2 regions of the Rahnella sp. BCC 1045 genome follow, and region 1 is predicted to be linked to the other one. Evidence: predicted binding sites of a transcription regulator. Region 1 holds the regulator's gene; the other holds the start of a gene.

What was found. The regulator LexA, encoded in region 1, represses DNA repair genes until DNA is damaged. The targets are predictions, from matches to a motif close to TNCTGTATGTACATACAGNA.
Region 2: a site for LexA is predicted at 9,510-9,529, ahead of J1782_RS17525 (metal-dependent hydrolase). Genes of this name have one in related genera too.

The regions. Positions count from the first base shown of each region.
Region 1 is NZ_JAFMOZ010000145.1:25,675-41,324, reverse strand. It holds gene J1782_RS25435 (sugar porter family MFS transporter) at 1-263, opposite strand, end outside; gene J1782_RS25430 (aldose 1-epimerase) at 277-1,182, opposite strand; gene J1782_RS25425 (DUF5107 domain-containing protein) at 1,195-4,449, opposite strand; gene J1782_RS25420 (ROK family transcriptional regulator) at 4,559-5,755, shown strand; gene zur (zinc uptake transcriptional repressor Zur) at 5,855-6,364, shown strand; gene J1782_RS25410 (CsbD family protein) at 6,573-6,782, opposite strand; gene lexA (transcriptional repressor LexA) at 7,172-7,780, opposite strand; gene J1782_RS25400 (diacylglycerol kinase) at 7,900-8,268, opposite strand; gene plsB (glycerol-3-phosphate 1-O-acyltransferase PlsB) at 8,396-10,879, shown strand; gene ubiA (4-hydroxybenzoate octaprenyltransferase) at 10,966-11,832, opposite strand; gene ubiC (chorismate lyase) at 11,874-12,413, opposite strand; gene psiE (phosphate-starvation-inducible protein PsiE) at 12,503-12,910, opposite strand; gene pgi (glucose-6-phosphate isomerase) at 13,161-14,807, opposite strand; lysine riboswitch at 15,036-15,224, shown strand; gene lysC (lysine-sensitive aspartokinase 3) at 15,334-15,650, shown strand, end outside.
Region 2 is NZ_JAFMOZ010000135.1:20,758-36,407, forward strand. It holds gene J1782_RS17490 (GAF domain-containing protein) at 250-747, shown strand; gene proQ (RNA chaperone ProQ) at 843-1,532, shown strand; gene prc (carboxy terminal-processing peptidase) at 1,552-3,624, shown strand; gene htpX (protease HtpX) at 3,909-4,787, shown strand; gene J1782_RS17510 (MFS transporter) at 4,851-6,248, opposite strand; gene kdgR (DNA-binding transcriptional regulator KdgR) at 6,488-7,279, shown strand; gene J1782_RS17520 (L-cystine transporter) at 7,355-8,746, opposite strand; gene J1782_RS17525 (metal-dependent hydrolase) at 8,934-9,491, opposite strand; gene kduD (2-dehydro-3-deoxy-D-gluconate 5-dehydrogenase KduD) at 9,644-10,405, opposite strand; gene kduI (5-dehydro-4-deoxy-D-glucuronate isomerase) at 10,483-11,319, opposite strand; gene hxpB (hexitol phosphatase HxpB) at 11,626-12,291, opposite strand; gene J1782_RS17545 (YniB family protein) at 12,498-13,049, shown strand; gene J1782_RS17550 (fructosamine kinase family protein) at 13,156-14,025, opposite strand; gene J1782_RS17555 (transglycosylase SLT domain-containing protein) at 14,348-14,983, shown strand; gene J1782_RS17560 (MarC family NAAT transporter) at 15,008-15,650, opposite strand, start outside.

The DNA.
Region 1 (15,650 bases):
ACCGCAGCGATAATCAGCGGCAGGCGACGGCCAAACCGGTCAGAAAGCGAACCGGAAACCGCGGCGCCCAGCACGCAGCCCAGCAAGGCGGAGCTCATCGCCCAGCCGGACATCGCGGCGTCGGTGATGCCAAAATACGCCTCGTAAAAAGGCTTGGCTCCCCCGATCACCACCCAGTCATAACCAAACAGCAAGCCGCCGCAGGCAGCCACCAGGCAAATCATCCATACGTAGGGCATATTCAAAGCTTGTGAGTCAGACATAATCATTCCTCATTCAGGCATGTTCGTCGCCGCACAGTGCAATACAGTGCAGCGACATTTGCTGTGTCAGGTGAGCGCCCGGAGATAAAACCGTCAGCGAGCCACCGCCCGGCAAATGATGGTCATTTGCCGCATGGGTCATGGGTTCAATGCAGAAAAAATCGTGCTGATAGCCGGGGTCGAAACGGGTATCTGGCATAAACAGGAAATACACCGGGCAGGCCGGTTGAGTGGTCAGCCGTAATTGCTGTCCGGCATCCGGCCAGACGATATCAGCCGAACCATTCCAGCCGGAAAATCCATTATTCACCCAGCGGCGCGGCAAGGGCTGGGATGTACAAAAATCCAGATCAGCGGGCAAATTTTGATGATGTTTCCCCGCCACGCATTGCGCCTCTTCCTGCCAGTAACCCGAAGCGACAGCCTGCAAACGGGTGGACGCCGTCAGCGGGAAAAACGGATGCCAGCCCAGCCCGAAAGGCAGTGCATAATCGGCCAGATTGGTGACGGTCATCGTCACCTCCAGCCGGTCGCCGGCGAGCAAAAAACGCTGTTCGGCGTGATAACAATAGCTGTCGCTGTGATGCTCAAAAGCCAGCGTCAGTGACTCCGCGCCCTGAAAAATACAGTCCCACTCCGCCAGCCAGCCATCGCCGTGCAGGTAATGCGCATCGGCGGTATTGGGCGACAAACGGTACGTTTTCCCTTCAAAGCTGAACGCATTCCCTTTCAGCCGGTTGCCGAACGGCACCAGCGGAAAACACGCAGACTGCGCCGCGGGTGTTTCGTCACTGAGCATGGCCGGGCGCAGCAGCGGAAAATCCCCGCCGGAGCGTCTTGCGCTAAGCTGTAAAATCGTGCCGCCCGAAGACGATACAGTCAGCGCAAGATGGTGGTTTTCCAGAGAACAGAGCGGCATGATTTTCTCCGGTTAACAGTCAGGCAGTTGCGAGAAGAGATGCGCTTTCGTACAGGACGGATCCAGCGCAAAAATCTGTTGCAGCACATCATCGGAACCGTCGTCGTTCAGCCCGCGCAGCGCCAGCGCTTTCACCAGCAAACAGTGGATGCGATGGTCTTTCTGACGGTCGCCGGTCAGCACCACCAAATCCGGCAATGACACAGCAAAGAAGTCGTCGGTGACCGGCTGTATTTCCGCACTGGCGGCCCATTCCAGCATCTGCGTGAAGACCTGACGACTCTGCGCCGGATCGTTAAGTTTGCGCAGCGCCATTCCCTGATAGAACAGATAATCGACCGGCTGATCGTTGTAATAGCGCCGCTCGCCCATGCCTTTATCACCGGCCGCCGCGCGCTCAAACCACGCCTGCGCCTGCTTATGCTGCTGTAGTTTTTGCGCGCAGACGCCCAGCCAGAAACAGATGTCATTGTCGGTCTGCCCGACCAGCCGCCCTTCGCTGAGGTTATGCGGATATTCCAGCGCCGACAGCAGCAAAGCCTGCGCTGCAACTGCGTTTCCGGCATTCAGCGCTTCAAAGGCCAGCAGCTGTTTATTTATCAGATATTGCCCGGTGATCCGCCCTTCGCCACCTTCCCACGGATGGAACTGCCGGTCGGCCAGAAGCGCTTTCGCGGGCTGTAACTGACCGCTGAGGTTATACAGGCCGAGCAATTCGGCGGTCAGATCGTCACGTTGTGTCGCCACCGGCAGTAACTTCTCCAGCCGCGCGAGACGGATTTGCGGCGGGATACCGGCCAGCCGGTTCAGCAAATCAGATTCAAATAACAAACGCGCATCCTGCGGCTGTAACCGACAGGCTTCTTCAAGACAGCGGCGCGCTTCGGCGGCATCGTGCTGGTGGTTCCACGCATAAATTCCCAGCCCGCGCCATGCATCGGCGAAGTCTGGTTCAAGCGTCTGACAGCGCTGCCAGCAGGTCACGGCGGCAGAGGTATTGCCTTTGCTGTAATGGAAAGAGGCCAGAAGATGCAGGGCAAAGGCGTCATCGGGGAATGCATCCAGCAGGCGAACTTCCGCCAGCCATTGCGGGAAACGAACCCTGTCCGGGAAAACGCGCCGCGCTGCCTGACACAAGGCTTCGCGCCCTTCGTCCTCAAGGCTCGCACGCAAATACAGCGGCAGTGTTTCCTGACTGTCGAGCACGCGCAGGGCTTCCCGCGCCAGCAAATCCTGCCCGCACTCCTTGAGTTGCATGGCGATATTCATGGCATTTTCACCACGACGCCCGGTAACACGGTGCAGCTCAGTCGCAGCGCCGGTGTCCGGCGCAAGGTGATAGCGTAAAAAATGCAAAAGGTAGTGAAGCGGATATTGCTGCAAATGTGTGTCGATAAACGGACGCGCATCCTGCCCGCTGAGGCACAGCAACAGAGCTTTCAGGCCAATCAGCCCGTAATGATTAGCCTGCGTCGCCAGCCCCTGCTCACAGAAATTCAGCGCCTGCGTGAACTGCTGGCGGCGGGTCGCAATCTGCGCCAGCCCGAAGTACCCGCCCGGTTTGGCGTTACCGCTCCATATGGCACGGTAATAACCGTCAAACGCGGCATCAAAATCGTCGGTTTGCGCCAGCGCACTGGCGCGGATCAGGCTCGCCAGGCCGCATTGCGGATTCTTATTTAGCCGGTGCGCACGGCTCAGTGCGGCATCCGCCAGAGTGACAGCCTGAGAAAAATTCGCCCGGTTGTATTCCAGCGTCGCCAGCGCCAGATTGCAGCGATAATTCAGCGGATCGAGCGCCACGCCGCGCCGGTAGTAGTTCTCTGCGCCCTGACTGGCGTGGTTATACTGCTCAAGATGCTGGCCGATAAACCAGGCTTCATCGGCAGAAGTAACCTCCGCCGCAGGCAACGGCGCGGTTGCCGGCGAGGGCAGCGGCATTTCTTCGGCCTGATGCTCCTGATAGGTCAGCAATTCAGCACCCTGTTTATCCAGCAAACGTAACCGCAGGCGCGCCGGGAATTCGCCGCGCAGCTCGCTCTGAATCACTTCGCCCGGTTGCAGGTTTATCGCGTCTTCGAGCAGAAGTTCGCTGTCCTTCTCACCGGCGATTTCCAGTCGTGCGGCCTGCAACGGACTGACGGCGTACACGCCCCACTTGAGTGTATCTCCGTGACGTTCAAGCTTAACTACTGCCTGCTCAGAAGCATTCTGCACTGTACCTAACCCGCTGTAAGGCAGGAAGTTTTGCACAAAACATTTCTCTTCATATGCATCCAGCCAGGTGAAGTCCGGCTGATTATCGGTGAAGACGCCGGTCATCAGTTCGATGTACGGCCCGTTGTTATCAGTGAGATTTCTGTCCCACGCACGGCCAAAATCGCAGTTCCCCCACGTCCACTGTTTTTTGCCCGGCGAAACATGATGGTCGGCGATGTGCAGTAATCCGCCCTGCTGATCGTGGTCATACGCGCCGACAAAGTCGTAGTCAGATTTATCCGCCATGTATGAAGTCGGCACCGGGATGTTTTTGTAGCGCGAGATATCGGTGCCTGCCGAGTAATCCACTTTGTAGTAAGTGCCGGTGGCTATCGGGAATGACGAGACGTCGCGTTTGCCGTGATCGAAAACCGCGGTGACGTCCGGCGGGAATACACTCTGATGACCGTCGCCGCCGGTGACCGCGGGGTTCGCCCACCACAGGAAATGGCGCGGCGTTGGATTGCCGTTGTAAATTTTCGCGCTGATTTCCAGCAACGCTTTGTCCGGATACACCGTGAAACCGGTCATCACCTGCAAACCGCGCATCGGCTCAACTTCACCCATCCAGACCGTTTTCGCGCCGTTTTCCTGCTCGGCAATCGTGAAGTCTACCGGCATAAAAGTGGTCGGGCGGTGATGTTGCGGCCAGTTAAATTCAATGCCGCCGGAAATCCACGGCCCGAGCAAGCCGACCAGTGCCGGTTTCACGACTTCGTTGTAATAGACAAAATCACGCTGTTTTACTTTGTCCCAGGCGCGATGTACACGCCCGCCAAGCTCGGGTAACAGCATGATTTTGATATAATCATTTTCCAGATACAGCGCCTGATAGGTTTTCATGACTTTCTCACCGGTCAGCGTATCGGTCACGCCGTACGGATAGACCGCGCCGGACGAGCCCTGATACACCCGGTGCGCCAGAAACATCGGGTGCGTGTCCTGTTTCCCTGTTAACCAGGTCGGTAAATCCACCGCTTCCTGCCAGACTTTTACTGTTCCGCTCATGATTTGTCCTCAATACGTCATACCTAAATATCAATTTCGAGAGTCTACGCAACGTACAAAAGACGCGGATCCGCTACGGTCACGCAATTCAGTAAACGGGGTTTAGTAAATGCCGATGGAAGGATTGAACAATCTGCGGGTACGTCAGTTTAATAAGCAGGTGCTGATGACGTTGCTTTACCGGGAGAAAAATACCAGTAAATCAACGCTGTCGCGGCTTTCACATCTGTCGATTCCGGCTATCAGCAAGATCCTTGATGATCTGCAAAACGACGGACTGATCACCCATAATCCGGTGAATTTGCATTCCCGCGGGCTTGGCGGCGGAAGTTATCAGGTCGCCACGGATGACAGCACGATCTTGTGCATGAACATCACGCCTTATCGCATCGAGAGCATTCTGGTGAACCGGCTGATTTTGCCGCTGAGCGGCTACCAGCTGACGGATATTGCGGTCAAAACGCCGGAAGCGATGCTGGCGCAGATCGAAGCCTGTTTTCATCAGTATCGGAAGAAATTCCCCGGCCTCAAAATCCGGCTGGCGCTGGCGATCCACGGGCAGGTGAATCCGACTACCGGCGTGTCTCAGCGCATGCCGCAGGCACCGTGGACCGGCGAAATCGAGATTAAATATTTGCTCGAAGAGAAGCTGCAAACCGAAATCCTGATGGATAACGACTGCATCATGCTGGCGCTGGCCGAGAAGTGGCAGCACGCGAACGACCAGCATGATTTTTGCGTGATCAACGTCGATTACGGCATCGGATCTTCTTTCGTGATCAATCAGCAGATTTATCGCGGCAGCCTTTTTGGCAGCGGGCAACTCGGGCACACGATTGTCGATCCGCAGGGCAGCCGCTGCGCCTGTGGTCGCTATGGTTGCCTGGAAACGCTGGCTTCGCTGTCGGCGCTGAAGAAAAAAGCCCGGCAGCTTATCGTGACAGAGAATCCTTTGCAGCCACCACGCACACCGGGCACGCAGGAGCTGATTGACCGGTTTCATCAGGGCGACGCGGCACTTTGCGCGCAGGTGATGGAGGGTGCGCGGGCGCTGGGACTGAGCCTGTATAATTTCCTCAATATTTTGAACATTAACCGTATTTATCTGTACGGTCGCAGTTGCGGATTCGGCGACGTCTGGCTGAACGCCGTCCGCGCACAGAGCGGGCTGAACCCGTTTGACAGAACCGATCATGTCAAAACGCAGGCGACACACATTGCGCCCGGCACGCTAAGCCGCGAGCAGCAAATTATGGGCATTGGTTACCTGTATGTGGAAAAAGCGCTGGAAGGTATGGCGGGCTGAGCGGCGCATAATTCGTCGATCTGGCTGAAGCATGATAAAATTAAGAATGGCTGCATGATGTGGCCTATTTATCCCAATCTGCGCTCAGAGAATGTTGCTATGACCCTGAATAATCCGGAAAAATTACTTTCACAAGCTGAAGAACTTTGCCAGCAGCGCAATGTTCGTCTTACACCGCAGCGGCTGGAAGTTTTGCGACTGATGGCGCAACAACCCGGTGCGATCAGCGCCTATGACTTGCTGGATCTGCTGCGCGTCAGCGAACCACAGGCCAAACCGCCAACGGTTTACCGGGCGCTGGATTTTCTGCTGGAACAAGGGTTTATTCATCGGGTTGAATCGGCTAACAGCTATGTGCTTTGCCATCATTTCGAAGAGCCGAGCCACACTTCCGCGCTATTTATCTGTGACCGCTGCGGGCTGGTCACGGAAAAAACCACAGACGGCATTGAAGAACGTCTGGCGAAACTGGCACTTGAATCTGGTTTTGAGTTGCGTCATTCGGTCGTTGAAGCGCATGGCTTATGTGCCGAATGCAAAGTTGTTGAAACCTGCGACAGCCACGATCATTGCGAACACGACCACAGCATTGTGGTAAAAAAACGCTGAGAAATCAGGTGTTTTTGATGGAATTTCAAAAGGCGTAAAGCGGAAGGGTTTTAACGCAGCTGAACGGATAATTTAAGGTGTAGAAGGAAGATGTAGAAGGAAGATGTTGAAGGTTGGGTACATCCTTGTACCCGTATCCTGAAAGTGTTCCGGGTAGGAGCAGCAATAACTCAGGATACGTCACTGATACGCGAGGGGGAGTCGCGTGTTACCAGTGATATTTGTTTTTCGATTCCCAATCCTTGAGCTCTTTCTCGGCCTGATCCTTCTGATAGCCATATCGCTCCTGAATCTTACCTACCAGCTGATCACGTTTACCTTCAACGACTGTCAGGTCGTCATCAGTCAGCTTACCCCACTGTTCTTTCACTTTCCCTTTGAACTGCTTCCAGTTACCGTCGGCTTGGTCCTTATTCATGATAAATATCTCCTGTTACCTTGGGTTGTGGAGCTGCACGTTTGCTGGCAGCCCGTCCTTAACACTTCAAAGCTTAGTAGAGAATGCGGATTCGTCTTCCCAAAACAGGGATAAAAACCACTATTAGGATTAATCCAAAGCAGGATATAACGTGGAATTGGAATCTGTCTGACTGAAAAAGGCCTGTAATTCAGAGCACAGAGAGTGCAAATCCGGCATTTGATCTAAACAGGCAACGCAGCGGATAACACATGAGAAAAAGGATTTTATCGGGAAAGTTTATAAGCAGCTTCAAACAATATCGCCCCAAAACGGGGCGATGAGATACTGATATTTACAGGCGCGTCAGAGGCGGCCAATGCACCTGCAACGTAGAACTTAAGCGCAGATTAGATCCAGTCGCCGTTGCGGATAACGCCAACCGCCAGACCTTCAATGCTGAAATTCTGTTCACGCAAATCAACCACAATCGGCTGGAATTCGCTGTTTTCAGGCAACAGCTGAACAACACTGCCCTGTTTCTTCAGGCGTTTGACCGTGACTTCATCATCAATACGCGCAACGACAACCTGCCCGTTACGGACGTCCTGCGTTTTGTGTACTGCCAGTAGGTCACCATCCAGAATACCGATATCACGCATCGACATCCCGCTGACGCGCAGCAGGAAATCCGCACTCGGTTTAAACATGGCCGGATCGACCTGGTAATGTCCTTCGATGTGCTGCTGAGCCAGCAGCGGTTCACCGGCGGCAACGCGGCCAATCAGCGGTAAACCTTCTTCTTCTTCCATCAGCAGACGAATACCGCGCGAAGCACCGGAAACGATCTCGATAACGCCTTTACGCGCCAGCGCTTTCAGGTGTTCTTCCGCCGCGTTCGGGGAACGGAACCCCAGACGGGATGCAATCTCTGCGCGGGTCGGTGGCATACCGGTGGTGGAGATATGATCGCGAATAAGGTCGTAGACCTCTTGTTGTCTGGTCGTTAAAGCTTTCATTCCGCCCCCTGGTTGTTTATACAGTCTTGCTGTGAGTATATACAGCTAAACGGGCAATGAAAACCTAAGATTGAATAAAAACAGGGCATAACGACAATTCCTGGAATACAGGTTCCAGATCAGAACCATCGCGGCCAAAAGATGCTGACCCAGACAAAAATCGCCAATATGATGGTCAGAAGTACGGCGGCGGAGCCAATATCTTTCGCACGTCCAGACAGGACGTGAAACTCAGGCCCGATGCGGTCAATCGCGGATTCAATGGCGCTGTTAAGCAGTTCAGTCACACACACCAGCACGACGGAGCCAATCAGCAGGATACGTTCTATACTGCTGACATCCAGCCAGAAAGATAACAAAATTAGCGGGATAGCGACGCTGGCTTCCTGGCGAAAAGCCGCTTCATTTTGCCATGCGGCTTTCAATCCTTTCCAGGAATATCCGGCTGCTTTATAAATTCGGGTAAATCCGGTGACTTGGTTCGCCATTTCGGGTACTGATCCTTTGAGTGTTTGCAGCATTTTAGCTGTTATATGGTATCGCATCACCACAGATCTCATCTGAGCTTTCTGGTATCCTTGCGGCGAAATTGCTAACAAGAGGCTTCACGTTTTTATGTCAGGTTGGCGTAGACTTTATTACACATTATTGAATTTACCACTCTCATTGCTGGTAAAGAGCAAGGTCATACCTTCAGATCCGGTTACCGAGTTGCATTTAGACCCGACGCGCCCGATTTTGTACGTATTGCCTTATAACTCCAAAGCAGACTTGCTGACGTTGCGTGCGCAATGTCTGGCCGAGAATCTGCCCGACCCTCTTATTCCGCTGGAAATCGACGGAACCCTGCTGCCAAGCCATGTTTTCATTGCTGAAGGCCCGCGCGTATTCTCTTATTACACGCCGAAGCAGGAATCCGTAAAGCTGTTCCACGACTATCTGGATTTGCATCGCAACAATCCGGATTTAGACATTCAGATGCTGCCAGTTTCCGTGATGTTTGGTCGTGCGCCGGGCCGGGAAGGTCAGGATGATACGCCGCATCTGCGCGTGCTGAATGGCATCCAGAAATTCTTCGCCGTGCTGTGGCTCGGACGTGACAGTTTTGTTCGTTTCTCTAATACCGTTTCCCTGCGCTATATGGCGACGGAACACGGTACAGACAAAACTATCGCTCAGAAACTGGCACGCGTGGCGCGCATGCATTTCTCCCGCCAGCGTCTGGCGGCAGTCGGCCCGCGCCTTCCAGCTCGTCAGGATTTATTCAATAAGCTGCTGGCTTCCAAGGCCATCGAAAAAGCGATTGAAGACGAAGCCCGCAGCAAGAAAATTTCCCATGAAAAAGCCCAGCAGAATGCTATCGCGCTGATGGAAGAAATCGCGGCGAATTTCTCTTATGAGGCCGTGCGTCTGTCGGACCGTGTGCTGAGCTGGACGTGGAACCGCTTATATAAAGGCATCAACGTCAACAATGCTGAGCGTGTCCGTCAGCTGGCGCTGGATGGTCAGGAAATTGTGTATGTGCCCTGCCACCGCAGTCATATGGACTACCTGCTGTTGTCTTACGTGCTCTATCACCAGGGGCTGGTGCCGCCGCATATCGCTGCCGGTATCAACCTGAATTTCTGGCCAGCCGGTCCGATTTTCCGCCGTCTTGGCGCGTTCTTCATTCGTCGTACCTTTAAAGGCAACAAACTCTATTCCACCGTTTTCCGTGAATATCTGGGCGAGTTGTTCAGCCGTGGTTATTCGGTCGAATACTTTGTCGAAGGGGGTCGTTCACGCACCGGACGCCTGCTTGAACCCAAAACCGGTACGCTGGCGATGACCATTCAGGCCATGCTGCGCGGCGGTTCACGTCCGATTACGTTAGTGCCGATTTACATCGGTTATGAGCACGTGATGGAAGTGGGGACCTACGCGAAAGAATTGCGCGGTGCGACCAAAGAAAAAGAAAGCCTGACCCAGATGCTCAATGGTCTACGCAAACTGCGCAACCTTGGCCAGGGTTATGTCAATTTCGGTGAGCCGCTGCATCTGACCACGTACCTGAACCAGAATGTGCCGACCTGGCGTGAAGCAATCGATCCTATCGAAGCGCAACGTCCAAGCTGGCTGACGCCAACGGTGCAGGATCTGGCAGAGCAGATCATGGTGCGTATCAACAACTCAGCGGCAGCCAATGCCATGAACCTGTGTTGTACCGCGCTGCTGGCATCACGACAGCGCTCACTGACCCGCGAACAGCTGATCGAACAAATCGACTGCTATCTGCAATTGCTGCGTAACGTACCTTATAACGCGGATTCGACCGTGCCTGATCTGAGCGCCGATCAGCTGCTCGATCACGCGCTGAACATGAACAAGTTCCAGGTCGAGAAAGACAATATCGGCGACATCATCGTTCTGCCGCGCGAACAAGCGGTGCTGATGACGTATTACCGCAACAACATCCACCATATGCTGGTTCTGCCGTCGCTGATTTCAAGTATCGTGATGCACCACCGCCATGTGAGTCGTGCTGAATTGCTGCGTCAGGTAGAGCTGATTTACCCGATGCTCAAAGCTGAACTGTTTATGTATTTCGATAAGTCGGAGCTGCCGCAGGTGCTGGATGTCCTGACGCTGGAACTGGCTCGTCAGCAAATCATTCATCTGGAAGACGACGAACTGACGCTTAACCCGGCGCGTATCCGCACGTTGCAACTGCTGGCCGCAGGTGTGCGTGAAACGCTGCAACGCTACGCGATCACCTTCTCCCTGCTCACCAATAATCCAAGTATCAACCGTGGTGCGCTGGAAAAAGAGAGCCGGATTATGGCGCAGCGTTTGTCCGTACTTCACGGTATCAATGCGCCAGAATTCTTCGACAAAGCGGTGTTCTCGACGCTCGTCGGCACGTTACGCGCTGAGGGCTATATCAGTGACAGCGGTGATGCGATTCAGGAGCAAACGCGAGAGATTTACATCATGCTCAGCGATTTGATGACGCCGGATATCAAGCTCACCATTGAAAGCGCAGGTATGCCTTCGGAACTGCCGCAACCGACAGAACCTCCGGCTGAGCCTAAAATGGACGTGCGCGATACCGATCACTGATTGACGTTAAAATCATTGCGGTAACGCCATAAAGCAAAACGCCCGGGCTTATAAAAAGACCGGGCGTTTTTTATTGCCTGAAAGGCTCAGAAGCTGAAAGCAGATAAACTCATCAGAATGCCAAGGAACAGCACCAGTCCGACATAGTTGTTCTGGCGAAAAGCCAGGAAACAGGCGTCACGCTCGCGTTTAGCAATCAGCTTTTGCTGATGCACAAACAGCGCAGCGGCCAGCAGCAGCGACCAGTAGAACGGCGCGCCAAGCTGGGAAAGATGGCCGACAATGCCCATCAGTATTAACGTCGCCAGTTGCAGCAGGCCGATAATCAGCGTGTCAAAACGACCGAACAGAATCGCTGTCGATTTCACACCGATTTTCAAATCATCATCGCGGTCAACCATGGCGTATTGCGTGTCGTACGCCACCGTCCAGCAGATATTAGCGGCAAACATCAGCCAGCAGCTGAGCGGTACGCTTTCGCTCACCGCCGCATACGCCATCGGAATGGCCCAGCCAAATGCCGCGCCCAAAACCACCTGAGGCAAATGGCTGACCCGCTTCATAAACGGATAAATCCATGCCAGCGCCAGCCCGGCAAGAGACAGCAAAATCGTCATGCGGTTAAGCAGCAGAACCAGCAGGAACGAAACCAGCACCAGCCCGGCAAAAAGCATTTTCGCCTGCTTACCGGAAATCGCACCGCTTGGCAGCGGACGGTTCGCGGTACGTTTGACATGACCGTCAAATTTACGGTCGGCGTAGTCATTCACCACGCACCCGGCAGCGCGCATAAAAAACACGCCCAGCACGAAAACCAGCAAAATTTTTGCCGAAGGCATTCCGCCACCGGCCACCCAGAGCGCCCATAATGTGGGCCACAGCAGCAACAGCGAGCCGATCGGTTTATCAATACGCATCAGGCGGCAGTAATCACGCCATGTGCCCTGAGTCATACTTCCTGACACTCTCTGCTCTCCTTGTTGATTAGTCTGGCTCATGCCTTACTCACTTTGCCCTCGGGGCGATGTACCGGCGAGTCTGGCAGGAAAATTTCAGTCAGAAGCAGGGGTTTATCTGACAAACGCAGGCGGGAACGACGTGCCCATAAGTCACCATTTTCACTCTGCAATTGCCCTAAATGAATGTAATCGCGGGTCAGGTTATTGCCGCTGAAAAGATAGCGTCCAAGCGGGACGGTGCCTAAATCAACCAGCGCCAGATCCGGTCCGGTCAGCGTTTCTTCAGGGATGACCGTGCGGCCCAGCAGCCAGGGTTCGGCATCGCCAAACAACACAATTTCGCGGATCCAGTAACGGGCACTTTCAGGTAACTGCTGCGCTTCACTTTCACCCAGTTCCCCCCGGCTGACAAAACATTCGTTTTGTGGCTTTACGGTGACGGTAACACCCTGCTTTTCAAACCGGCGGGTCATGGATCCCATTTCCATCAGCCAGTCGGCAACATCCGCAGGGACCTGCGAAGGGTCGTCAAACCAGTGGATTGGGGATTGTTCAGAGGAATGGGAATCAGACATCAACGGCTCCGTAATGAAGGTATTCATACCTCCAATGAATTATCTGCCCCGCATTCTAGCGCATGAATGCGGGGCAGTAATGGCCTGTTTTATTCGCGACGCAGACGTTCGCCGTTTGCCAGGAACAGCGTTACGACCAGCACGAGGATCGCACAGGCGTAAACCAGCGTGTCATAAGGACTTTTATGGTCGACGATAATCAGGCGGATAATTGCGGTGATACCGATATAAATAAAATAGCGCAGCGGAAAGTGATAACCCGAGGAAAAGTATTTGATAATCAGCGCAATAAACTCGAAATAGAGGAAGTAAATCACAATCCCCTCTATCAGGAGATACGACGAAGACTGGTCATTATTAACGAACAATACCATCGCCAGATGATAGGTTTCGCGCCCGATAAAAATCATCAGGATCGCGGCCAGTCCCAATAAGAAAACGTTCAAGATTCGCTGCATAATGACGGATATCATCATTGCGCGTTTTGATCCTGCCATGTGATCTACATCCCACTTTTGTTATGAATACCCGCAGAATACCACAGAGTCTGTGCCGGAAAAGCGGCATTAAAAAGGGCCAGCCCGTTGAGGCTAACCCTTTTATTTAGAAATATTTCGACCTGTCCCTCTAAATCATTGGGGCTGGATCAAGGCGGCAAGGGAACGAAGCCCCGGGAGCTTACATAAGTAAGTGACCGGGGTGAGTTCACGCAGCCAACGCTGAAACAACCTGAAGGATGACGGGGGATTAGCGCCAGTTCTTGAAGCGGTTAATCAGGCCATTGGTCGAGCTGTCGTGGCCGGTCACATCTTCGCTGCCTTCCAGTTCAGGAAGAATACGGTTCGCCAGTTGTTTACCCAGTTCCACACCCCATTGGTCGAAGGTGTAGATGTTCAGGATTGCACCCTGAGTAAAGATTTTGTGCTCATACATCGCAATCAACGCACCCAGGCTGTAAGGCGTGATTTCACGCAGCAGGATAGAGTTGGTCGGACGGTTGCCTTCGAACACTTTGAACGGCGCAACGTGTTTAACGTCTTCCGGTTTTTTACCCTGATCGGCGAATTCTTTCTCGACGACGTCCAGAGATTTACCGAATGCCAGCGCTTCCGTCTGTGCAAAGAAGTTAGACAACAATTTCGCGTGGTGATCGCTTAGCGGATTATGGCTGATAGCTGGCGCGATGAAGTCACAAGGGATGATTTTGGTGCCCTGGTGAATCAGCTGATAGAACGCGTGCTGGCCGTTGGTACCCGGCTCGCCCCAGATGATCGGGCCAGTCTGGTAATCCACTGGATTGCCGTTACGGTCAACGAACTTACCGTTTGATTCCATGTTGCCTTGCTGGAAGTAAGCAGCAAAGCGGTGCATGTACTGGTCGTATGGCAGGATAGCTTCAGTTTCGGTGCCGAAGAAATCGTTGTACCAGATGCCGATCAGCGCCAGCAGAACCGGCAGGTTTTTCTCTGCCGGAGTATTGGCGAAGTGTTTATCCATCGCGTGAGCGCCGCTCAGCAGTTGTTCGAAGTTATCAAAACCAACGGACAGGGCGATAGACAGACCGATTGCGGACCACAGTGAATAACGGCCGCCGACCCAGTCCCAGAACTCGAACATGTTGTCGGTGTCGATACCAAATTCACTCACCGCTTTACCGTTGGTCGATAGTGCCGCGAAGTGTTTCGCTACATGCTTATCGTCGCCCGCGGTTTTCAGGAACCAGTCACGCGCGCTGTGGGCGTTGGTCATAGTTTCCTGAGTGGTGAAGGTTTTTGATGCCACCAGGAACAGCGTGGTTTCCGGTGACAAATCTTTCAGCGTTTCGGCGATGTGCGTGCCATCCACGTTGGAGACGAAATGCATATTCAGGTGGTTTTTGTACGGACGCAGTGCCTCAGTCACCATGAACGGGCCAAGGTCTGAACCGCCGATACCAATGTTTACTACATCAGTGATGGCTTTGCCGGTATAACCCTTCCACTCGCCGCCGATAACGCGTTCGGTGAAACCTTTGATTTTCGCCAGAACCGCGTTGACTTCCGGCATCACATCTTTGCCGTCCACGACGATTGGCGTGTTGCTGCGGTTACGCAGGGCAACGTGCAGCACCGCGCGGTCTTCAGTACGGTTGATCTTCTCGCCAGAGAACATCGATTTGATGGCGCCCTGAAGGTCAGTTTCTTTGGCCAGCGCCTGCAGTTTGTCCAGCGTCTCTGTCGTGATACGGTTTTTAGAGAAGTCGACCAGCATCTGGTCTTCAAACGTGGCAGAGAATTTGGAGAAACGATCACCATCTTCAGCAAACAGATGGCTAATCTGCACATCTTTCATCTTGTCGAAATGCTGCTGCAGGGCTTGCCAGGCAGCGGTCTGAGTTGGATTGATATTTTTCATAGCAATGCTCTTAGGCTGAGAATAAATATGAGGTAACTGTCCCGATTGTATCCTGAAGTTCCCGAGATGAGATGCCTTTTCTTGCGATAGGTCAGATCTGCTAAATCACAATGACAGAGAACAATATTAGATGACAATCGTTCAAAATGTGGCGTTAGCGGCCTGTTGCCGTTGACAGAAAGGCGAGAACCCGTTATTCCTAAGCACCTAACTCGCGCGCGTGTCGCGTGAGCCAGAAGAGGCGCGTCGCCCAGGAAGTGTATCGGAGGAACCGAAATCCTGCGAGGGTACATCAGGGGGAGCGACGCCGAGGTCTGAAGCCTTCGGCAGGCATAAGATCGGCTACAGGGGCTGAATCCCCTGGGTTGTCACCGGGCATCCGTGAGGATGTCGACAAGGTGGAGCGCTTCTGGGTGTATCGTAGCATTTCTACGTCTGCCCCCTTCCCGCTCTCCCCTTGTGCCAATTCTTAGAGTTTATGGAATAGATGGCCGTCTGGTATGACGACCCTGACACGAGGTTTTACATGAATTACGCAGCAACCCGCAACGCCAACCCGCAGCCTCTGGGCAACGTTATCGTCGCCAAATTCGGCGGTACCAGCGTAGCGGATTTCGACGCCATGAATCGCAGCGCAGATATCGTTCTGTCGCGCCCTGAAGTGCGTCTGGTTGTTCTCTCCGCCTCTGCGGGCGTCACCAATTTATTAGTCGAACTGGCCGAAGGCAAAGAAGCTGAGCGCCGGGCGTTCCTGCTTGATGAAATTCGCCGTATCCAGAATGCCATTATCGACCGTCTGGACAATCCGACGGTGATCCGCGAAGAGCTGGGCCGCATGCTGGA
Region 2 (15,650 bases), on a different contig from region 1:
GAATAGTAAAGAATACCTGTTGTTACAATTACGCATCCCCCTTAGGGGTCAGGCGAGGCCATTGAGCCAATATCAGCCAGGTTTTTTTGACAAAATAACGTATTATGCGGTCGGCAAACAGTTATTGTAGGTGAGTCTTTTTGATGTCACACAGGATTAACCTTGTTCATATGGGCATTTAATGCTTATTTTATAGAGGTTAAGCACACCAGAACGGCTCAGTGCCCTTAGGTTATTATTGGTTACTACATGAATAAAGAAGCATTCTACACGGAATTAAAACGTGATTTGAGCGCGTTGATCGCCGGAGAAAACAATTTTATTGCGACTCTGTCGAACGCCAGTGCCTTACTTTTTGAGCGTCTTGACGGCGTGAATTGGGTAGGTTTTTATCTGATGGATGGCACATCACTGGTGCTGGGGCCATTCCAGGGTAAAATTGCCTGCGTGCGTATTCCGGTAGGGAAAGGCGTCTGCGGTACCGCTGTTGCAGAAAATGCCGTACAGCGTGTTGGTGATGTTCATGCCTTCCCGGGCCACATCGCCTGTGACGCTGCAAGTAATGCCGAAATTGTCCTTCCCATCACGGTGAAAGGCACAGTTATTGGCGTATTAGACATTGATAGCACCGTTTATCAGCGCTTCGATGAAGCCGATGAACAGGGGCTGACAGAGTTAGTCAGCGGGCTTTGCCAGCATCTCGAAAACTGCGATGCTGAAAAATATGTCAATCTGATCGTAAGTTGATCGTCGGATAACGTGGCATTTAATAATGGCGTCATTATAATGGCGCCTGTTCATGCCTGCGCCGGTTGGCAAACCCGTTGTAATCAGGAAATTTCATGGAAAATCAACCTAAGTTGAACAGTAGTAAAGAAGTCATCGCCTTTTTGGCTGAGCGGTTCCCGCTCTGTTTTACCGCCGAAGGCGAAGCACGCCCATTAAAGATCGGTATCTTTGCGGATTTGGTCGAGCGCGTGCAAGGTGAAGAGAATCTGAGCAAAACTCAGTTACGCTCTGCTCTGCGTCTGTATACCTCAAGCTGGCGCTATCTGTATGGCGTTAAAGTTGGCGCAGAACGCGTTGACCTTGATGGTAATTCATGTGGCGTTCTCGAAGAGCAGCACGTCGAACATGCCCGTAAACAGTTGGAAGAAGCAAAAGCCCGCGTTCAGGCACAACGTGCAGAACAACAGGCTAAACGTCGTGAAGCCGGTGAAACCACTGAGCCACGTCGTCCACGTCCGGCCGCTAAAAAACCTGCGCCGCGTCGTGAAAATGCGCCCGCAGCTGTGGCTGGTCAGGAAAATCGCAAACCACGTTCACCTCGCCCACCGCGTGAGGAAAAACGTGAACCGCGTCAGGTGCCAGTAACAGACATTTCAAAACTGCAAATTGGCCAGGAAATCAAAGTCAGAGCAGGACAGAGTGCGATGGATGCAACCGTTTTGGAAATTGCCAAAGACGGTGTTCGCGTTCAGCTCTCTTCGGGTCTGGCGATGATTGTGCGCGCAGAACACTTGCAGTTCTGATACGGAGGCCAACTCAGGCATGAACAAATTTGTCAGATTAAGCGTTATCGCGGGTCTGTTAATGGCAGGGGCAGGGCTGGTGAATACCAGCTTTGCAGCGAACGAGAGTGCACCGGTGACTCTCGCTCAACTCCCTAATTTGACTCAAGATCCGCAAGATGCAACGGTAAGCGAGCGTGTGACCGCACGCTTTACCCGTTCACATTATCGTCAGTTCGACCTTAATGCAGATTTCTCAGCGAAAATCTTCGACCGTTACCTCAACATGCTCGATTATGGCCATAACGTACTCATGGCTTCCGACGTGGCGCAGTTTACTGACAAACGTGCCACTTTGGGTGAGGAACTGAAATCCGGTCAGTTAACTACGCCTTATGCCTTATTTAATCTGGCGCAAAAACGTCGCTTTGAACGCTATGACTACGCGTTGAAAGTGCTTGAGCGTCCGATGGATTTCACTGGCAACGACACTATTGAGCTTGATCGCAGTAAAGCACCGTGGCCGAAAGACCGCGCTGAGCTGGATAAGTTGTGGGATGCGAAAGTCAAATATGACGAGCTGAACCTTAAACTGACCGGCAAAAACGATCAGGAAATCCGCGATGTGCTCTCCAAACGTTATCATTTTGCGATGAAACGTCTGACGCAGAGCAACAGCGAAGATGTGTTCCAGCTGGTGATGAATGCCTTTGCGCATGAAATTGACCCGCACACCAATTATCTCTCTCCCCGCAGCACCGAGCAGTTCAATACCGAAATGAGCTTGTCTCTGGAAGGTATAGGCGCCGTCTTGCAGGGTGACGATGATTATACCGTCATCAATTCAATGGTAGCTGGAGGCCCGGCGGCCAAGAGTAAAGCCATTGCGGTTGGCGACCGTATTGTGGGTGTGGGCCAGGTTCAGGCCGGCAAACAAACCCCAATTGTTGATGTGATCGGCTGGCGTCTTGATGACGTCGTTGCGCTCATCAAAGGGCCTAAAGGCAGCAAAGTGCGCCTGCAGATCCTGCCTGCGGGCAAAAATGCTAAAAACCATGTTATTACCCTGACACGCGAAAAAATCCGTCTGGAAGATCGCGCAGTCAAAATGACCATCAAAAATGTCGGCAATCAGAAAGTGGCCGTGATGGACATTCCGGGTTTCTATGTGGGGCTTACGGACGATGTTAAAGTCCAGCTACAGAAAATGGCGAAGCAAAACGTCAACAGCCTGGTTATCGATCTTCGTACCAACGGCGGCGGTGCCCTGACTGAAGCGGTTTCTCTGTCAGGTCTGTTTATCCCAAGTGGCCCTGTTGTGCAGGTTCGCGATAACAACGGTCGTATCCGTCAGGACAGCGATACCGATGGCGTCGTGTACTACAAAGGTCCGCTGGTGGTTCTGGTTGACCGCTTCAGTGCGTCAGCATCAGAAATCTTTGCAGCCGCAATGCAGGATTATGGCCGTGCGCTGATTGTCGGTGAGCCGACCTTCGGTAAAGGGACCGTGCAGCAATACCGTTCACTGAACCGCATCTATGATCAGATGCTGCGTCCGGAATGGCCTGCGCTAGGCTCCGTACAGTACACAATCCAGAAATTCTATCGTATCAACGGCGGCAGCACTCAGCGTAAAGGGGTTACCCCGGATATTCTGATGCCAACCGGTATTGAATCGATTGAGACGGGTGAGAAGTTCGAAGATAACGCGCTTCCGTGGGATAGCATCAACGCGGCGACTTACACCAAAATGGGCGACATGAAACCGTTCCTGCCTGACTTGCTGAAAGATCATGAAGCACGTATTGCGAAGGATCCTGAGTTCCAGTACATCCAGCAGGATATCGCCCGTTATAAAGCACTGAAGGACAAACGTGATACCGCCTCCCTTAATTACGCACAGCGTGATAAAGAGGACAAAGAGGACGATGCATTACGTCTGAGCCGTCTGAACGAACGCTTCAAACGTGAAGGTAAGAAACCGCTGAAATCTCTCGACGACTTGCCGAAAGATTATGTGGCACCGGACCCTTATCTCGATGAAGCTGACCACATTGCCGTTGACCTGGGCAATCTGGAAAAAGCTCAGGGCGACCAGACCGCGGCGAAATAATTCCTCACCCGGTGGTCAGATGAAAAAGCGCACTCCGGTGCGCTTTTTTTATGCGCTAAACCGGGCATGAAAGCTCGCGGGGGCATGTGAACTCCATAGATTTCAGCGACGGATGTGAAATAAAACGCTTCAAAATGTAAAGTATTGTGATTTTAGGTCTTTAGCGGGCAGGGACTCTTGAATCTGTGCTAGAAGCCCATAGGATCAGTACAGCCGGGCAGGCTATGTGCCGGTGGTGTGACTCAATCAATAACAACGAAGTAACAATGAGGAAGTAAAATTTTATGATGCGTATAGCGTTGTTCCTGCTGACTAACCTGGCGGTTATGCTGGTCTTTGGGCTGGTGTTAAGCCTGACGGGCATTCAGTCCAGCAGCGTGCCGGGGCTGATGATCATGGCCGGGCTGTTTGGCTTCGGTGGTGCTTTTGTCTCGTTGCTGATGTCTAAGTGGATGGCGTTGCGTTCGGTGGGTGGTGAAGTTATTGAGCAGCCACGAAATGAAACTGAGCGCTGGTTGATGGAAACGGTTCGTCGCCAGTCTCAGCAGGCAGGCATTGCCATGCCGCAGGTCGCGATTTATCACGCGCCAGATATTAATGCTTTCGCAACCGGAGCGCGCCGTGATGCCTCGCTGGTAGCGGTGAGCACAGGTTTGCTGCAAAGTATGAATCAGGATGAAGCCGAAGCGGTTATTGCCCATGAAATCAGCCACATTGCGAATGGTGATATGGTGACCATGACGCTGATTCAGGGGATCGTGAACACCTTCGTGATTTTCATTTCGCGTCTGATTGCGCAGGTGGCTTCTGGTTTCCTTTCCGGAAACCGTGATGGCGAAGAAAGTAACGGCAATCCGATGATTTATTTTGCCGTGGCGACGGTGCTTGAACTGGTCTTTGGTATTCTGGCGAGCATTATCACCATGTGGTTCTCGCGTCACCGCGAGTTCTACGCAGATGCCGGTTCAGCGAAACTGGTAGGGCGTGAAAAAATGATTGCAGCGTTGCAACGTCTGAAAACCAGCCATGAACCGCAGGAAGCGGGCAGCATGATGGCGTTTTGTATAAACGGCAAATCGAAGTCTTTCAGCGAGCTGTTTATGTCTCACCCGCCGCTGGACAAACGTATCGAAGCGCTGCGCAGCGGTCAGTACATCAAATAAATGTCCGTTCGTTTATGTGTAAAAAAATGCCTGGCTTATGCCAGGCATTTTGCTTTCCGAAACTTACGGTTTAGTACTCTCAGCGGCTTGCTGGCTGCTGGTTTTTTGCGTCATTCTCATCAGACTGACCAGCGCGCCTGCACCGGCGAGTGTCCCGGCCATAATTAACGAAGCATGCGTCCCGTGTGACGGGAACAGGTTAAACATCAGGGCAACCATTGCTGCACCGGTCGTCTGGCCTAAAAGACGGGCAGTTCCCAGCAAGCCACTGGCGCCACCGCTGCGGTTACGCGGTGCGGAACTGATGATTGTGTGATTGTTCGGTGACTGGAATAAACCAAAGCCCGCACCGCACAGAAGCATGCGCCAGATAATGTTCAGATGTGAAGGTTCTGGCGGCAGCAGTGAGAGCGAAAACAGCCCGAATGAAAAGATAATCAACCCGATCCCGCCCAGCATTCCGGGATGGAAACGCTCGACCAGACGGCCGGCGATTGGTGCCATCACCATCGTTGCCAGTGGCCACGGCGTCAGCAGCAGGCCGGTATCTACAGAGTTCAGCCCCAGCGTATTTTGCAGGAAGAAGGGCAGTGAAACGAATGCCAGCATTTGGGCACTGAAAGAGCACAACGACGTACCCAGCGACAGGCTGAAAATCGGGATGCGCAGCAAATCCACCGGCAGCAACGGGAAAGGTTTCGATAACTGGCGGCGGACAAAGAACCAGCCAATAATCAGCAGCGCGATCACTTCGCCCAAAATTAGCAGATGGTTCAGACCCTGCGCGAAACCGCTGATTGCACTGATGAGCAGGCCAAACGTCAGCGCATTCATCACGCTGCTGGTGATATCAAAACGCTGCCCCTGACTGCGTGTTGAGTTGGCCGGAAGAAATTTCAGGCCCAGAATCAGCGCGACAATACCAATCGGAACATTCACCGCAAACAACCACTGCCACGACGCGACGGACAAAATCCCTGCTGCAATAGTCGGCCCTGCGGCGGACGAAACGGCAACAATCAGCGCATTAATCCCGACGCCCCGACCCAGAAAACGTTGCGGATAAATAATGCGTATCAGCGCGGTATTGACGCTCATGATCGCCGCAGCCCCGAACCCCTGCAATACGCGCGCGACGGTCAGCGTCAGCAGCGAATCGGAAAGGGCGCAGAAGAGCGACGTAATGCTGAATACCAGCAGGCCGGTCTGATAGATGCGGCGATAGCCAAAAATATCACCGAGAGACGCCAGAGAGAGCAATGAAATGGTTATTGCCAGTTGGTAGGCATTCACGACCCAGATTGAGGCCGCCGGGCTGGCATGAAAATCATTGGCAATAGTGGGTAACGCCACATTCGCGATTGCGCCATCAAGCACCGAAACGGTAATACCCAGAGCGATTGCAAGGATCGCACCGTAGCGCTGTGGAACGGGAAGCCCGTCGTTGGGTGTAGGTGTCATGAGTTATGTCAGTGCGTAGTCATCAGAGAGGGGAATATTACTACGCTAATGAAGCTAAAGTGACAATTGTCACATGATGTAATGAATTTTTTACTGTTCTCTCAGTTCTGAAACTGGCTTAACAGTTCTTACATTCTCACGCATCGGGTAGATTGCTTCTCGTCGATGCTTACCACTATAATAAAAACTACGTTCTATTTTTTTTGAAACAAAACTCACGCGAGCAGGTAATTCATCCTATGGCTATCGCAGATCTTGATAAGCAACCCGATTCTGTTTCTTCCGTTCTGAAAGTTTTTGGCATTTTGCAGGCCCTGGGCGAAGAGCGGGAGATTGGTATTACTGAACTTTCTCAGCGCGTTATGATGTCCAAAAGTACCGTCTACCGTTTTTTACAGACGATGAAATCTTTGGGATACGTGGCGCAGGAAGGGGAATCTGAGAAGTATTCGCTCACTTTGAAGTTATTCGAGTTAGGGGCGAAAGCACTGCAAAATGTGGATCTGATCCGCAGTGCTGATATTCAAATGCGTGAACTGTCCCGTCTGACCCGCGAAACGATCCACCTTGGCGCACTGGATGAAGACGGTATTGTCTATATCCATAAAATCGATTCGATGTACAACCTGCGCATGCATTCACGTATTGGCCGCCGTAATCCGCTGCACACTACGGCGATCGGTAAAGTGCTTCTGGCCTGGGGCGATAAAGCGGAAGTCAGCGCCCTGTTGCAGGAAATCGAATTTACCCGCAGCACTGAAAACACCATTATGAATGCCGCCGATTTGCAGACTGCGCTTAATCAGGTGCGCGTGCAGGGTTATGGCGAAGATAACGAAGAGCAGGAACAGGGGCTTCGTTGCATAGCGGTTCCTGTGTTTGACCGCTTTGGTGTGGTGATTGCTGGCCTGAGTATTTCGTTCCCGACTATCCGTTTCTCAGAAGAAAGCAAAGCGCACTACGTTGAAATGCTGCATACCGCCGCGCGCAACATTTCTGAGCAGATTGGTTTTCACGACTACCCGTTCTGAGTCTTTGCATAAGTAATGCAGATATAAAAAAACCGAAGCCATTGGCTTCGGTTTTTTGTTTTCAGCGAACCGGGATCAGCGATGAGCCAGTTCAGCGGCTTCTTCAGAATCCATCACTGCTTTGTCTGTCTGTTTTAAAAGCTGGCTGGTGATTGTACCGGCAGTCATTGAACCACTTACGTTCAGGGCAGTACGGCCCATATCAATCAGCGGCTCGACGGAGATCAACAGCGCGACCAGCGTGACAGGCAGACCCATCGCCGGTAATACGATAAGAGCCGCGAAAGTCGCACCGCCGCCCACACCGGCAACACCGGCGGAGCTCAGTGTGACAATGCCGACCAGCGTGGCAATCCAGACCGGATCAAACGGGTTGATGCCCACGGTTGGCGCAACCATGACGGCCAGCATTGTCGGATACAAACCGGCACAACCATTCTGGCCGATAGTGGCCCCAAAGGATGCTGCGAAGCTGGCAATCGATTCCGGGATACCGAGACGACGAGTTTGTACTTCAACGCTCAGCGGAATAGTGGCAGCGCTGGAACGGCTGGTGAACGCGAAGGTTAGCACTGGCCAGACTTTACGGAAGAATTTCGCCGGGTTAACGCCGGTGAAAGACAACAGCACAGCGTGAATTACGAACATGATGGCCAGACCGAGATAAGATGCCACCACGAAACTGCCCAGTTTAATGATGTCCTGAATGTTGGAACCGGCAACCACTTTGGTCATTAGTGCCAGAACACCGTATGGAGTCAGTTTCATGACCAAACGAACCAGTTTCATCACCCAGGCTTGCAGGGTATCGATAAAGGCCAGAACGCGCGGGCCTTTATCAGCATCATCTTTAACCAGCTGAAGTGCCGCAACGCCAACGAAAGCTGCGAAAATTACCACGCTGATGATGGACGTCGGACTTGCACCTGTCAGGTCAGCAAACGGGTTCTTAGGAATAAAGGAAAGGATCAGCTGAGGCACGCTCAGGTCAGCCACTTTGCCCACGTAGTTGGACTGGATAGCGGTCAGACGCGCGGTTTCCTGCGTCCCCTGAACCAGCCCATCAGCGGTCAGACCAAACAGACCGGTCACAAAGATACCTACCAGCGAGGCAATCAGCGTGGTGAACAACAGGGTACCGATAGTCAGGAAACTGATTTTGCCCAGCGATGACGCGTTGTGCAGTTTCGCTACCGCGCTCAGAATCGAGACGAAAACCAGCGGCATGACTATCATTTGCAGTAACTGGACGTAGCCGTTACCGACAATATTAAACCAGGTAATAGAGGTTTTCAGTACCGGATCATCGGAACCGTAGATCAGCTGCAAAGCCAGGCCAAACACCACACCCATGGCCAGACCAAGTAAGACTTTTTTTGCCAGACTCCATTGCTTATGGCGGGTTTGCGCCAGCAGCAAAAGGAGGACAACGAAAACCACTACGTTAAGAACGAGCGGAAGATTCATACCGAACTCCAGACTTATAGTTTTGATATTTAAAACGGGTGTTCCCGACAGGGATTGCACCATCCCAAAGCAATGGTGAGCAGGATATCAGTTTGGCACCTGAACATTTATATCCAAAAAGAATGCTTTATAACTTTTAGGTTTGATTCGTACCAAATATCACCAAAATGGCGGTATTTTATGCTTGTCATATGAATAATTTCAGAATGTGATTAAAAATATCCGGATTTATTGCACCAATAATGGGCGTCCAGTCAGGCCAGAATAGCGTCAGACCGACTAGCATCAGACATAACGTACGTTCGAGCTGATTGCCTTTTTGACTGTTGATTAGCGGCAGGCGAAAACGCCAGCGGCATGGCCACAATAATGGAACACCGGCTGGCGTCAGCATATCGGCCAGAATATGGCTCAGATAACCAATTATCATGGCATGAAAGGCATCGATGGGGATCACCCAGTCATGAGGGAAATGGGTGCGTAGCAGGAAAATACCCCCCGCGACGGCAAGCAAGCTGTGTGTGAATCCACGGTGCCCGAATGCCCGCGCGATCGGAGCGGAAATCCATTTCAGGCGCTGGCCAATCAGTGATTTGGGATGATCGATGTCGGGCAGCAGGCACGTCAGCAGCGACCCCGGAATAATATGCCACCAGTCACCGTGCGCCAGTTCCGGAGAGAGCTGTGCCTTTTTCGCAAACACTGCACAGGCAATTGAAAAAATGAGGTGGCCTTCCGCCGTCATGACGCGTCCGAACTGGATAACTGTTATTTTATCCAGTATAAGTGAAACTGTCACAATCTTGGAAGAGACACCCTGTAACTAATTGTCAACGATATGATAAAAAAGAAAAAGGCGTATAAAAATACGCCTTTTTATTGTCACTTATTGGGTTGCTATCGCGCCAGCCATCCACCATCAACGGCAATGGTATAGCCGTTAACGTAATCCGAGGCTTTCGACGCCAGAAATACCACGGGGCCCATGACATCTTCCGGCAAGCCCCAGCGCCCGGCGGGGATGCGATCAAGAATTTCTTTGCTGCGATCTTCATCCGCACGAAGTTGTTCAGTATTGTTGGTCGCCATATAGCCCGGTGCAATGGCGTTAACATTAACATTGTGCTTCGCCCATTCATTAGCCATCAGCCGGGTGATGCCCATGACGGCACTTTTTGATGCCGTATAAGAAGGAACGCGAATGCCGCCCTGATAGGAAAGCATGGACGCAATGTTAATAATTTTACCGCCAGTACCTTGCGTAATGAACTGCTTAGCCACGGCCTGAGACATGAAGAACAGTGTTTTGCTGTTCACGTTCATCACGTCGTCCCAATTCTTCTCGCTGAACTCGATAGCATCTTCCCGGCGAATGATACCGGCGTTGTTTACCAGAATATCGATATGACCAAACTCGCTGACCGCTTTTTGGATGAGTTTGGGAATGCCCGTAATGCTACTCAGGTCAGCGCGAAGGTCGAGGAAACGGCGGCCGGTTGCCGTGATTTTTTCGGCCGTTTCGTTTGGCGCTGAAACGTTAATACCTACGATATCGCAACCGGCTTGTGCCAGTCCCAGCGCCATACCCTGGCCCAGTCCGGTGTTACAACCGGTCACGATTGCGACTTTGCCGCTTAATTCAAACGCATTGAGGATCATATTCAAAGTCTCTTTTGCACGGCACGTTCGCCATTAATGGATGATTTGCTCCGCTGCCGTGCAACAGAGCACAAGGGTTAGCGCAGTTCGCTGACTTTGACGTGATCCATGTCGTCAAATACCTGGTTTTCGCCAACCATTCCCCAGATGAAGGTGTAGTTTTTCGTGCCTACACCGGAATGAATTGACCAGCTCGGTGAGATGACCGCCTGTTCGTTATGAACGAGCAAATGGCGCGTTTCCTGTGGTTGCCCCATCATGTGAAACACGGCGGTTTCTTCCTCCATATTGAAGTAGAAATACACTTCCATACGACGCTCGTGGGTATGGCAAGGCATGGTGTTCCACAGGCTGCCTTCTTCGAGTTTCGTCAAGCCCATCGTCAGCTGGCAGGTTTCTAAAACGTCAGGAACGATGAATTTATTGATGGTGCGGCGGTTGCTGGTGGCCGCGTCGCCAATAGTTTGAGGAGACGCTTCGGCCAGCGTGATTTTTTTGTTAGGGAACGTCGTGTGCGCAGGGGCGCTGTTGTAGTAGAATTTGGCGGGTTTTGCGGCATCAACGCTGCTGAATTCAACGTGCTTCCCGCCTTTGCCGACGTACAGCGCTTCTTCATGACCAATCTCATAAGTTGTTCCGTCAACCACAATAAGCCCCGGCCCGCCGATGTTGATCACGCCAAGCTCGCGGCGTTCGAGGAAATAACTCACGCCGAGTTGTTTACCAACGTCATCACCTATCGAAACTGATTTTTCAGCGGGCATAACACCGCCGACGATAATGCGATCGATGTGGCTGTAGGTCATGGTGCAGGCGTTTTTCTCGAAGATTTTCTCGATGAGGAATTCGCGGCGTAATTGTGCGGTATCCAGCGTTTTGGCGTGGTCGCTGTGGATGCTTTGACGAACTTGCATGTCGGTGCCTCTCATAGGATTGCAATAAAGGGGGACGTGCCGGGCGAGTCTGACCGTTGCGTGGCAGTGACAGCGTACAGAAGCAGGAGAGTTCCCGGCTCGTCCTTGTTAAACGCAGCATAGGTTCATTGGCATATGAATTCAATAAAAATGAAATAACGTTTTATTTATTTTATGAGGCAGTTCATGGTTCGCGAAATTAAACGCTGTCCGGGGAAATGTGGCAGGGAAAATGCGAAGTCAGGTTGAAGCAGGGAACGGCACAGAAGCGGGGTGGCTTTGCGCCGGTTTACCCAGGAATAGGTCTCAGAGGATATGTGCTGGCTCTAAAGCTTCAAGGGTCGCGAGTTTCGTGTCGGCAAGCGCCCAACGCGGATCTTCGCGATACTCACTGGCGGGAACAACAATCGAGCGCATGCGTGCGGCTTTCGTGGCAATCATCCCGTTAAAGGAATCTTCCAGCGTGACGCAGTTCAGAGGGTCAACCTGCAATTCACCGGCTGCGAGCAGATAAACTTCCGGGTGCGGTTTACTGAAAGGCAGGTTTTCTGCCGAAGTGATCACCTGAAAATAGGATTGCAGGCTGAACATCTCAAGAACCGCCCTGAGCATAAATAAAGGAGAAGCGGACGCGAGGCCAATTTTCAGACCGCTGTCACGACACAGCTCAAGTGCCTGGTTCACACCCGGCAGCAAAGGGCGTGTTTGTTCCACCAGTTCGACGGTGCGCGTGATGATCATTTTAGACACTTCGTCCTGCGTCGGCCCTTGCCATGGCAGCGTTTGATACCACATTCTGACCACCTGATCGACGCGCAAGCCCAGCGTATCCTGCAGTAAATGTCGCTGAGAAATATCGACGCCGAGGCTACCAAAAACGTCCAGTTCTGCCTGAACCCAAAGTGGTTCAGAATCAATTAACAGACCATCCATATCGAAAATTGCTGCATTAACAGGGCGAACATAAGCCATGAAAGCGGACTCCGTAAAAGTGAATTAAGGCTTTACTCTAACACCGCCGGTTCTGAGGGTGAAATGCGATATAGGGACGGTCAGGAAAACCGTCAGGAACGCTGTTTCAGGCAGGCAACGCCAGTAACTGATTAAAACATTGGGCGCAAAATACTTTCTGTGGGTAAACTTACGTGTTGCTTTAGGTGTCCTAACAAGGGGAATTCATGACGTATCAACAAGCCGGACGCGTGGCAGTGATTAAACGGATTGCAGGATGGATTATTTTTATCCCTGCGCTGCTTTCAACACTGATTTCATTGCTTAATTTTATTAATGAACACACTAAAACTGAGCAGGGCATCAATGCCGTTATGCTGGATTTCGTCCACGTGATGGTCGATATGGTGAAGTTCAACACCTCGTTTCTTAACGTTTTCTGGTACAACTCCCCCGTACCCGCTTTGGGGCAGGGCGTGACCACCGCCAACATCGTATTCTTTATTATCTACTGGCTGATTTTTGTCGGTCTTGCGTTACAGGCATCCGGCGCAAGAATGTCCCGTCAGGTGAAACATATCCGTGAAGGGATCCAGGATCAACTGATCCTTGAGCAGGCGAAAGGTGCAGAAGGGCGTACACGACCACAGATTGAAGAACGGATTGTCATCCCGAGACATACGATTCTGGTGCAGTATTTTCCGCTCTATATTCTGCCCATCGTTATTGCAGTCGTTGCGTATTTCATTTTGAAATTATTAGGTTTAATTGCAGGTTGATCTGAGATTACTTTCTGTAAGATCTGATTTATCATTCTCATAAATAAGGCCTGAATATCTTCATTATTCAGGCCTTATTTGTTTATGCAGTAAAACATTTACCAGGCTAATTAATATCGTCGTGGAGAAGTCTTTCAATAGCGCGCTGAGCAACAACGAGGTGCTGCCCTCCGAATAAATTACTGCGATTTAGCAGGTAATATAACTGGTAGATTGGCTGTCTTGAAATGAAGTCATCCGGAAGCGGCGTTCTGCTTTGATAACCGTCATATAATTGTGGCGGAACATTAGGATACAGCGGAAGCATAGCCAGATCGCATTCCCTGTCGCCCCAGTAACAGGCGGGGTCGAAAATGACCGGTCCGTGTTCGGAAAGGCCACAGTTGTGCGGCCATAAATCGCCGTGTAATAAAGAAGGCTGAGGCTGATGGTTCTGTAAGCGGGCATGAACCATTGCTGTGATATCTTCGATATTGCCGAACGTCATTCCTTTTTCCGCCGCCAGTTGCAACTGCCACCCGATACGCTGTTCGGCAAAGAATGTCGCCCAGCGCCGCTGCCAGCTGTTGGGTTGCGGTAGGGTCGCCAGCTCATTATCGAAATCAAGACCGAATTGCAGTTGCTCGCTCCACTGATGTAACGCGGCAAGTTGCTGCCCTAAAATGTAGGCGTTATGGGCATCCAGAGGCTTTTGCGGGATATATTCCAGCAGCAGGAAACTGTAGTCACGATCGCTGCCAACACCATAAACCTCTGGCACGCGAACCGTCTGACTTCGGGCAAGCAGTGCGAGCTGATCGGCTTCAGCCGCGAAAATAGGGAGCATTTCGCGCGCATTGCACTTCACGAATACATCCCTGTCACCGTAGCTCAACCGCCAGGCCGAGTGAATTTCTCCTCCCGGCAGTTCAACACGTTCGCGGATTTCAGCACTGCCCAGGTGTTCACTCAACAAACGATTGACGGCTTGCCACATGGTATCACCCCTTCTGACTGGCCCGATAATTCATTAAGTTAGCGTTTTTTGTGGTTCAAAAACCCGATCCCGCGCACGGCTGAATCAGATGATGCTGTTAATTTATGCGAATTGTGTCGTGACTGAACTGAGAGTGTAATCAATGAATCTGTTAATTTCAGAATATGTGACGCAAAAGAGGTTTTATATGCAGAATTGTCTTATCGACATGTGTCTAACCCCCTTGTTTAACAAAACAATAATAATAATAGACTAAAAATATATTCAGGTGTGGGAAGAAGATGTATATGCTAGCCCTCGTCCCAGTCGCGAGAGAGAAAACGTGAAACCAAAAATTCTTTATTTGATGGCCGCGCTTTTACTGGCGGGTTGCGCTAAAGAAACACCGGTTAAAACCACGCATTTTTTGAATCCATCGCCACCCATACAAAGCGAAACTTCATTAATGCATCCGGGGCCTTATGGTGATGTTATTCACCAGGCGGCAAATACTTACGGCGTCGACGAAACACTTGTTAAAGCAATCATTCAGGTTGAATCTGGATATAACCCAACCGTTGTCAGTAAATCGAATGCGATTGGGTTAATGCAGCTAAAGGCCTCAACGGCAGGACGCGATGCCTACCGGATGAAAGGACGTTACGGGCAGCCCAGCGCTCATGAACTGAAAGATCCCGCGATGAATATCGACTTGGGCACGGCGTATCTGAGTATCCTCCAGCAGCAGCTGGCGGGGATCAGTAATCCGGAAACCCGTCGTTATGCAACGACGGTGGCCTACGTTAACGGGGCTGGAGCATTACTGAGAACTTTCGCGAAAGATAAAACATACGCAATTGCGAAAATTAATCAGATGTCTCCGCAAGAGTTTTACCAGCATGTGCAGCAGAAACATCCGGCGCCTCAGGCTCCGCGTTATCTGTGGAAAGTGAACAGCGCCTATCTGGCGATGCGTTAAGTTCCGTTTCCCGTCAGTAGCGAATCAGGCTGCTGGCGGGAAATGAGAAATAATTTCAGTCACGCCGTTAATCACAAACTGCACGCCCATACAGACCAGCAAGAATCCCATCAGCCGCGAAATTGCTTCAATCCCGCTTTTCCCAACCAGACGCATAATGCCGCCCGCACTGCGCAATGTGAGCCATAAAATCAGGCTGACCAGAAAGAAAATCAGCACCGGCGCCACTAAAATTACCCAGTGAGGAAAATCTGAACCTTCTCTTATGGTTGATGCGCTGCTGATAATCATCGCAATAGTACCCGGACCCGCGGTGCTGGGCATCGCCAGCGGCACAAACGCGATATTCGGTGAATCCTGTCGTTTCATCTCCTCGGTTTTATTCTCCATCAGTACTTTCTCTTCAACGTGTTGCTGAGGGAAAAGCATTCGGAAACCGATAAATGTGACAATCAGACCGCCCGCAATACGCAAGCCGGGAATTGAAATCCCGAAGGTATTCATCACCAGTTGTCCGGCGTAGTAGGCGACCATCATGATAATGAAAACATATACCGAGGCCATCAGTGACTGCTGATTTCGCTCCTGAGCTGTCATGTTTCCGGATAGCCCAAGCAAAAGGGCAACGGTGGTTAACGGATTTGCCAGCGGAAGAATCACCACTAAA